2 regions of the Myceligenerans cantabricum genome follow, and region 1 is predicted to be linked to the other one. Evidence: riboswitches for the same ligand, from Rfam matches in the RefSeq annotation. Region 1 holds a riboswitch; the other holds the start of a gene.
What was found. Region 1 has a riboswitch for thiamine pyrophosphate ahead of thiO (glycine oxidase ThiO). Riboswitches for the same ligand answer to the same signal wherever they lie in the genome.
Positions count from the first base shown of each region.

Region 2: linked by a shared signal. The riboswitch ahead of ACYU96_RS16545 (thiamine ABC transporter substrate-binding protein) and the one ahead of thiO (glycine oxidase ThiO) in region 1 are both predicted to bind thiamine pyrophosphate.

Region 1 is NZ_BAAHAJ010000009.1:86,691-91,226, reverse strand. It holds gene ACYU96_RS09565 (thiazole synthase) at 1-837, opposite strand, end outside; gene thiS (sulfur carrier protein ThiS) at 840-1,079, opposite strand; gene thiO (glycine oxidase ThiO) at 1,076-2,203, opposite strand; TPP riboswitch at 2,193-2,296, opposite strand; gene thiE (thiamine phosphate synthase) at 2,332-3,024, shown strand; gene ACYU96_RS09545 (EF-hand domain-containing protein) at 3,002-3,211, opposite strand; gene ACYU96_RS09540 (NAD-dependent succinate-semialdehyde dehydrogenase) at 3,256-4,536, opposite strand, start outside.
Region 2 is NZ_BAAHAJ010000011.1:435,367-439,902, reverse strand. It holds gene ACYU96_RS16570 (sulfite exporter TauE/SafE family protein) at 1-210, shown strand, start outside; gene ACYU96_RS16565 (MogA/MoaB family molybdenum cofactor biosynthesis protein) at 234-752, shown strand; gene ACYU96_RS16560 (MoaD/ThiS family protein) at 756-998, opposite strand; gene moaC (cyclic pyranopterin monophosphate synthase MoaC) at 995-1,477, opposite strand; gene ACYU96_RS16550 (DUF4235 domain-containing protein) at 1,646-1,933, opposite strand; TPP riboswitch at 1,984-2,097, shown strand; gene ACYU96_RS16545 (thiamine ABC transporter substrate-binding protein) at 2,098-3,099, shown strand; gene ACYU96_RS16540 (ABC transporter permease) at 3,075-4,536, shown strand, end outside.

The DNA.
Region 1 (4,536 bases):
GGACGCCAGCGCGCGCTCCCGCCGGGGCATGCGGCCCGCGCGGGCGGCGTCGTACCCGGCCTCGACCGCGAGGCGCATCGCGCGCGCCATGCGCTCCGGGTCCGCCGCGCGGGTCACGGCCGTGGCGAGCAGGACGCCGTCGCACCCGAGCTCCATCGCCAGCGCCGCGTCCGACGCCGTCCCGATCCCCGCGTCGAGGATCACCGGCACGGGCGCCTCGGCGGCGATCGCCTCGATGTTGCGCGGGTTCGCGATCCCGAGCCCGGAGCCGATCGGCGACCCGAGCGGCATCACGGCCGCGCAGCCGGCGTCGGCCAGGCGGCGGGCGGTGACCGGGTCGTCGTTGGTGTAGGGCAGGACGGTGAAACCGTCCTCGACCAGGATCCGCGCGGCCTCGACGGTCCCGATCGGGTCGGGCAGGAGGGTGACGTCGTCGGCGACGACCTCGAGCTTGACCCAGTCCGTGCCGCACGCCTCGCGCGCGAGCCGCGCGGTCAGCACCGCCTCCCGGACGGTGAAGCAGCCGGCGGTGTTGGGCAGGGCACGGATGCCCAGGCGGTCCAGCATGCCCCAGATCGAGGTGTCGCCGGGGACGCGGGGGCCGCCGGCCGGGCCCTCCGCGGCGCCCCGGGGCGCGGGCCGCGCCACCCGCCGCATCGCGACCGTGGTCAGCTCAGTCCCCGACGCGGTCAGCGCGTCCGCGAGCGCCAGCAGGCTCGCCGCTCCCCCGGTGCCCATCACGAGCCGCGACCGGAGCGGGACGCCGGCGACGGTCAGGGGTGCCTCGGCGGGCGCGGTCGTGGCGAGGGCCGGGGCCGTGCCGTCGGTGGGGGTCATGGTCATCCTCCCTGCACGGCGGCGACGACCTCGACGCGCGCCCCCGGGCGGATCTCGGTGCGGTCCCAGGCCCCGCGGGGCACGACGGCGTCGTCGACGGCGACGGCGACGCCCTGCGGCACGCCGTCGACCACCACCTCGGGCAGCAGGCGTGCCACGAGCTCCGTCACGGGCAGCGGCCCGTCCAGCGGGTACGGCTCACCGTTCACGACGGCGGTCCGGTCGGTCGGTACGGCAGTCATGCGGATGCTCCTCGGGGGGTGGGGGCGGGAGAAAGGTGGGGGGTGAGGATGGTGGCGGCGTGCGGGGTCAGGAGGATGCCGCTGCGGTAGTGGCCCGTGGCCAGGACCAGGCCGGGGGCGGCCTCGCCGAGCAGCGGGGCGTTGTCCGGGGTGCCCGGGCGGGAGCGGGTCGTCGTCTCGGCGAGGTCGGCCTCGTCCAGGGCGGGCAGGAGGGCTCGCGCGTCGCGCAGCAGGGCGAACACGTCGCCCGCGCGGGTGCGGGTGGTGGCGGCGCGCTCGTCGGACGTGGCGCCGACGACGATCTCCCGGCGCCCCTCGGGCCGGGCGCGCCGGGGCACCACGTAGACGGGCCGGCCCTGGACGGTGCCGCGCACGACGGTGGCGGGGCCGGCGTCGGCCTCGGCTTCGAGCCGGAGGGTGGTGCCTGGCACGGGTCTCGTCGGGGCTCCGCCGTACAGCGCGGCGCTCGCGTGCCCGGCGGCGAGGACCACGACCCCGCCCCGGTGCTCGGTCCCGGCGGCGTCGACCACGCCGGTCACGGCACGGTCCGTGCCGGACCGGACCAGGGAGGTCACGGGCCGTGCGACGAGGGTCGCCGCCGGGTGGCCGCGCACCAGGCCGAGGAGGGCCCGGTGCACGGCGCGCGGGTCGACCTGGTGGTCGCCGGGGATCCACGCGGCGGCGGAGACGCGCGGTCCGAGGGACGGTTCCCGGTCCCGCGCCTCGGCCAGGGTGATCTCCCGGGAATCCAGGCCCAGGTCGTGGTGCAGCGCGAGGCGGCGGCGCAGCAGGGCGGCGTCGTCGGCGTCGTACGCGACGGCGAGGGTGCCGGTCGTGTCGAGGCCGAGCGTCCCGGGCGGGAGCCCGGCCGCCCGCTCCAGGCCGGCGGCGAACGACGGCCACCGCCGGGCGGACTCCGCGCCGATCCGTGCGAGGCGTTCCTCGCCGAACTCCGCCTCCATCGCGGGTCCGAGCATGCCGGCCGCGGCGTGGGTGGCGCCGTCACCGGGGGCCGGGTCGAGGACGGTGACCTGCGCCCCGGCGTCGAGTGCGCACCAGGCGGCGGTCAGCCCGATGATCCCGGCGCCCACGACCACGACGGCGGGCGCACGGCGGTGCTCCATGGTTGCTCCCTTCGCCGGCATGATCCGGATCAGGTTCGACGGTCGGCGCTCCTGCGCCCTCTCAGCCCCGCGGGGGCTCCCGTGCATGTCGTGAGCAACCATAACCCCGCCGGCACCGCCCACCTACACTGCGTGCCGTGGATCCTCGAACGCGGCTCGCCGACGCCCGGCTCTATCTGTGCACCGACGCCCGGGAGTCCTCGGGCGATCTCGAGCCGTTCCTGCACCGGGTGTTCTCCGGCGGGGTCGACGTCGTGCAGCTGCGGGACAAGTCGCTGGACGCCGCGCGCGAGCTGGAGCTGCACGCCCTGGTGGCGCGGGTGGCGGCGGAGCACGGGGCGCTGTGGGCGGTCAACGACCGGGCCGACGTCGCCGGCCTCGCGGGCGCGCCCGTCGTGCACATGGGGCAGGACGACCTCTCGCCGGCCGACGTACGCACGCTCCTGGGCGACGGCCCGGTCCTCGGGCGGTCCACCCATGCGTTCGGGGAGGCCATGACCGCCGAGGCCGACGACCGCGTCGACTACTTCTGCGTCGGTCCCCTCTGGTCCACCCCCACGAAGCCCGGCCGCCCGGCGGTCGGGCTGGACCTGCTGCGGGAGGTCGCCGCGGCGCGGCCCGTGACCCCCTGGTTCGCGATCGGCGGCATCGACGACGACGGCCCGGGGACCACCCGCCTGGACCAGGTCCTGGCGGCGGGCGCCACCCGGGTCGTCGTCGTGCGCGCCATCACCCGGGCCGACGACCCGGAAGAGGCGGCGGCCCACCTGCGCCGCCGCCTCACCGGGAACAGCGGGGTCAGCCGTTCCAGGCCTTCGTGAACTCCTCCAGGTCGATCTTGCCGTCGCCGTCGGCGTCGGCGTGCACGAAGATCGAGGTGAGGTCGTCGTTCGAGACCTCCTCGCCCCGGCCGCCCATCGCCTGGCGGAACTCGTCCACGGTGATGTGGCCGTCGTCGTCGGCGTCGAACTCGTGGAACGTGGCGGTCAGGTCGTCATCGGCGGTCACGGGAAGCCCTCCAGGCATGTCCGACAAGCAAGGTCCGCAGCAGGCTACTCCTGCTTCGGGCCCACCCACACCTGCTGCGCGTTGACGAACTCCCGGATGCCGTGCGGGCCCAGCTCGCGGCCCAGGCCCGAGCGCTTGATGCCACCGCTCGGCAGGCGGGGGTCGGTCTTCACGATGCCGTTCACCGCGACCTGTCCCGCCTCGATCCGGGCCGCCAGCGCCTCGCCGCGCTCCGGCGTCGACCACACGCTCGCCGCCAGCCCGAAGTCGGTGTGGTTCGCGACGGCCAGGGCCTGCTCGGCGTCGTCGGCCTTCATCACGACCATGACCGGCCCGAACGTCTCCTCGCGGCAGGCCGTCATGTCCGGGGTCACGTCGGCGAGCAGGGTGACCGGGTAGAAGAACCCGGCTCCCTCGGGCAGCTCGCCGCCGAGCAGCAGCCGCGCCCCCGCGTCCACGGTCTCGGTCACCTGGCGGTGCAGGTTGTCGCGCAGGTCGGCACGGGCGATCGGCCCCACCTGCGTGCCCGCGTCCCGCGGGTCCCCCACCACCAGCTTCTCCAGCCGCCTCTGCAGCTTCTCGACCATCACGTCGTACACCGGCGCCTCGACGACGATCCGCTTCGCCGCGATGCACGACTGCCCCGCGTTGATGATCCGCGACAGCGTGATGACCTCGGCCGCCGCGTCCAGGTCGGCGTCGGCCAGGACCAGGCACGGGTCGCTGCCGCCGAGCTCCAGCACGACCGGCTTGATCTCGCTCCCCGCGACACCCGCCACGGCCGACCCCGCGCGCGCCGACCCCGTGAACGACACCGCCTGCACCCGCCGGTCCCGGATCACGCCCTCCACCGCCGCGGTCTCCAGCGGCAGGTTCGCGAACACCCCCTCGGGCACGCCGGCCGCCACGAACGCGTCCGCGATCGCCTGCGCGCACCCGGGCACGTGCGGGTCGTGCTTCATGACGCACGTGTTGCCCGCCATGAGCGCCGGCGCCGCGAACCGCGCCGCCAGCCAGAACGGCGCGTTCCACGGCAGCACGCCCAGCACCGTGCCCAGCGGCAGGTGCTGCACGTAGCTGCGCGTCGCGTCGGACGCCAGCACCTCCGGAGCCAGGTACTCCGCCGCGTGCTCCGCGTAGTGCTCGAGGCACCAGGCAGCCTTCGCGACCTCCCCGTGCGCCTCCGTGATCGGCTTGCCCATCTCGGCGGTCATCAGCGGCGCGAGCTCGTCGGTGTGCTCGCGCAGGTAGGCTCCCACGGCCGCGAGCACCTCGGCCCGCCCCGCGATACCCCGGTCGCGCCACGCCGGCCAGGCCGCCCGTGC
Region 2 (4,536 bases), on a different contig from region 1:
ATCGTGCTGACCAACACCAGGACCCTCCTCGGCAGCGGCTGGGTCAGCGCGTCCGGCGTGACCGAGATCCTCGTCTACGCGGCGATCTGGATCGGCTGGGCCGCCGCGGTCACCTGGTCCTTCCGGGCGTACCGGATCGACCGGAAGGCCGCGGCCGACGTCGCGCCCGCAGGGGAGCCGGAGGCACCGAGCCGGGTCGCGGCGCCATGATCCGACCGCCCTATCGTGTGTTCATGAGCACCGATCGTGTCGCCGTCATCACCGTGTCGGACCGTTGTGCCCGTGGCGAGGCCGAGGACCGCTCCGGGCCGCTCCTGGTCGGCCTCCTCAAGGAGGACGGCGCCGATGACGTCGTCTCCCGGACCGTGCCTGACGGCGCCGACTCCGTCCGCGACGCCATCCGGTGGGCGCTCGACGAGGGCGCCCGCCTGATCCTGACCACCGGCGGGACCGGCGTCACGCCGCGCGACCGCACCCCCGAGGGGACGCGCGACCTGCTCGAGGAGGAGCTCCCCGGGATCGCCGAGGCGATCCGGTCCCGCGGTGCGGGCGCCGGCGTTCCGAGTGCGGTCCTGTCGCGGGGTCTCGCCGGGACCGTCCGGATGCCCGACGGGGACCGGCGCGCGCTCGTCGTCAACCTGCCCGGGTCCACGGGCGGTACGCGTGACGGCGCCGCGGTCGTCCTCCCGTTGTGGCCACACATCCGTGACCAGCTCGACGGCGGCGACCATCCCGCACCGACGACGCTGTAGCGGTCAGCCGCCCGCGAAGGGCGGGAGGACGTCCACCGTGGAGCCGTCGGGGACCGGGGCGTCGTCCGCCGTCGTCCGGGCGCCGGCCACCAGCAGGGCGCACCGCGACAGGACGTCGCCCAGGCCCGCTCCGTGGCGCGAGGTCAGGTCGGCGCGGAGGGCGGCCGCCGTCGTCGGGCCCGGGAGGTCCTCCGTGGCGACGCCGGCCGCTTCGCGGGCGCCGGCGAAGTAGCGGACCTGGATCATTGCTGCTCCGTTCCCGGACGAACCCAGTCGCCCGACTTGCCGCCCGTCTTGCGGACGAGCCGCACGTCGGCGAGCGACACCGACTTGTCCAGGCCCTTGACCATGTCGACCACCGCGAGCCCCGCCACCGACACCGCCGTCAGGGCCTCCATCTCCACGCCGGTGCGGTCCGCGGTGCGGACGGTCGCGGTGATGTCGACGCCGTCGTCCGTCACGACGAGGTCCACCACCGCGCCGTGCACGCCGATCACGTGGGCCAGGGGCAGGAGCTCCGCGGTGCGCTTGGCGGCGGCGATGCCCGCGATGCGGGCGACCGCGAGCACGTCGCCCTTGGGGACGTCACCGGACCGGAGCGCCGCGACGACGCCGGGCCCGCAGGCGACACGACCGGTCGCGGTCGCGGACCGCACGGTGGGTTGCTTGGCGGTGACGTCGACCATGCGGGCCTCGCCACGGTCGTCGAGATGAGTGAAAGTCACGTGTCCAGGGTAGAAGACCACCGGGCCGCCACGGCGCCGTCCCGAGCACGCGCGGGGTGGCGTGGGTGGCCCGGTCGGTCCGTCGGTGAGTGATCGGCAGATTGAACGACCGATCACTCACCGACGGACCGACCGAGCCGGTGTGCTCGGGTGCGGTGTCTGTCCCGGTCAGATCGCGCGGGACGTCGAGCGGGCCGCGATGCGGGCCACGGCCCGCTGCGCGCCCTTCGCCGCGACCCGCTTGGCCAGGACAGCTGTCGCGGCGGCGGCCGCGGCGAACACCGTCGCCTGCACCATGTCGAGCTCTGGATCGTCGGGCTTGGTCGGGGCTTCCTTACCGGTCACCTTCTTCCAGATCAGTCCCAGCGCCTTCTGCGCCGCCCATCCGGCGGCGAAGGTGAGGGCGATCGTGCCGACCTTCACCGCAAGTGTCGGTTCCGTCTCATTCTCGGCCACGTACCCACCGTAGCGGCATCCGTGTCGGCCAGCAGCGGTAGGCTGCCGAGAACAAACGACAGGGGAGCCCCCACCAGACGTGTGGGCGCTGAGAGTGCGGTCCGCCGCAGACCCTTGAACCTGATCCGGTTAGCACCGGTGGAGGAAGTCGAAAGGACCCCCTCATGACCATTTTCTGCCGCACGGCGGTGACCGCGGCGTCCGCCGCGACCGCGCTGCTGCTCACAGGATGCACGGGGCAGCCCGACAGCGAGGAGTCCGCCGGGCAGCCGGACACCGTCACGCTCGTCACGCACGACTCCTTCGCGCTGAGCGACGGCATCCTCGAGAGGTTCGAGAAGGAGTCCGGGCTCACCGTCGAGGTGAACACCGCCGGCGATGCCGGCACGCTCGCGAACCAGCTCGTGCTGACCAAGGACGCGCCGGTCGGCGACGTCGTCTTCGGCATCGACAACACGTTCGCGTCGCGCGTCACGGACGAGGACGTGATCGCGGGCGACCTGCTGCAGGTCGACCGGGGCGACGTCTGCATCAACGCCGACAAGGAATGGTTCGCCGAGCAGAGCCTCAAGATCCCCGAGACCCTCGAGGAGCTCGCCGCCCCCGAGTACCAGGGCCTGCTCGTCGTGACGAACCCGGCGACGTCGTCCCCGGGCCTCGCCTTCCTGCTGGCCACGGTCGACGAGTTCGGCGACACCGGGTTCGGCGACTACTGGGGCGCCCTGCGCGGCAACGACGTCAAGGTCGTCGACTCCTGGGAGGACGCCTACTACGTCGACTTCTCCGGCGGTGACGGGGAGGGTGACCGCCCCCTCGTGCTGTCGTACTCGACCTCCCCGGCCGCCACGGTCGGCGACGACGGCAGGTCCACCACCAGCGCCCTCCTCAAGACCTGCTTCCGCCAGGAGGAGTACGCCGGCGTGCTGGAGGGCACCGACAACAGCGAGGGCGCCAGCGAGCTGGTGAGCTTCCTGCTGTCGGACCCGGTGCAGGAGGATCTGCCGACCTCGATGTACATGTACCCGGTCAGCGACCGCACCAAGCTCCCCGAGGGCTGGGCCGAGCACGCCCCGCTCGCACAGGACCCGTACGAGCTGGAAGCGGACGAGATCGCGGAGAACCGCGACGAGTGGATCGAGGCGTGGACCGCGATCGTGCTGGGCTGAGGCTCCGTGGAGGCGCCGTCCGGCGAGGCGCCGTCCGGCGGGGGATCGTCTGGCGAGGGGTCGTCTGGGGCGTGGTCGCGCTCGTCCCGCTGCTGTTCGTGGGGCTGTTCTTCGCGTGGCCCGTCGCGACGCTGGTCGCCCGGGGCTTCGTCGACGACGGCGCGCTCGACCTGTCCGGGTTCGCCGACGTCCTCAGCCGCCCGCGCACCTGGCGCCTCATCGGGCTGACGCTCGCCCAGTCCCTCCTCGGGACCGTCTTCTCGCTGCTCCTCGGCCTACCCGTCGCGTTCCTGCTCTACCGCCGCAGCTTCCTCGGGCGCACGCTGCTGCGCGGCCTGGTCACGGTCCCGTTCGTGCTGCCCACCGTCGTGGTCGGGGTGGCGTTCCGCAGCCTGTTCGTGCCCGGCGGCGCGCTCGGCTTCATCGGCCTGGAGGAGACTCTGGGCGGGATCGTCGTCGCGCTCGTGTTCTTCAACCTGTCCGTCGTCGTGCGCACGGTGGGCGGGCTGTGGGAGCGGCTCGACCCGCGCGCCGAGCAGGCTGCCGGAGCGCTCGGCGCCTCGCCGCTCCGGGTGTGGTGGACGGTCACGCTGCCGTCGCTCGGGCCCGCGCTGGTCTCGGCCGCGTCGGTGGTGTTCCTGTTCTGCGCGACGTCCTTCGGTGTCGTCATGGTGCTCGGCGGCCCGCGGTACGGGACCATCGAGACGGAGATCTGGGAGCGCACCACCCAGTTCCTCGACCTGCGCTCGGCGGCCGTCCTGTCGATCCTGCAGCTCGTGGTCGTCGCCACCGCCCTCGCCGTGTCCGCGCGCACCCGCGGCCGGCGCGAGGCCGCTCTGCACCTGGTCAGCGACCGGTGGTCGGCCCGGGCGCTCACCCGCTCGCCCGCCGACACGGCCGCCGTGGCGGCGACGGCCGCCGTCGTCGGCGGGCTGATCCTGCTTCCGCTCGGCGGACTCGTGCTGCGGTCCTTCCGCGGGCCCGACGGCGACCTCGGGCTCGCCAACTACGTCGCGCTCGGTTCCACCGCGGGCAACACGCTGAACGTCACTGTGTGGGAGGCGCTCGGCAACTCGCTGCGGACCGCCACCTGGGCGTGCGTGACCGCGCTGGTCGTGGGCGGGCTCGTCGCGCTGCTCGTGTCGCGCCGGCCGGGCGGGGCCGGGACGCGGAGGGCCGTGTCCCTCCTGGACGGGCTGTTCATGCTGCCCCTCGGGGTGTCGGCGGTGACCGTGGGCTTCGGCTTCCTCATCACCCTCGACCAGCCCTTCGGTGTCCAGTACGACCTGCGTACCTCCGCCGCGCTCGTGCCGATCGCCCAGGCCGTCGTCGCCGTGCCGCTCGTGGTGCGCACCGTCCTGCCCGTGCTGCGGGCCATCGACCCGCGCCTGCGCGAGGTCGCCGGAACCCTCGGAGCGAGCCCCGGTGCCGTGCTGC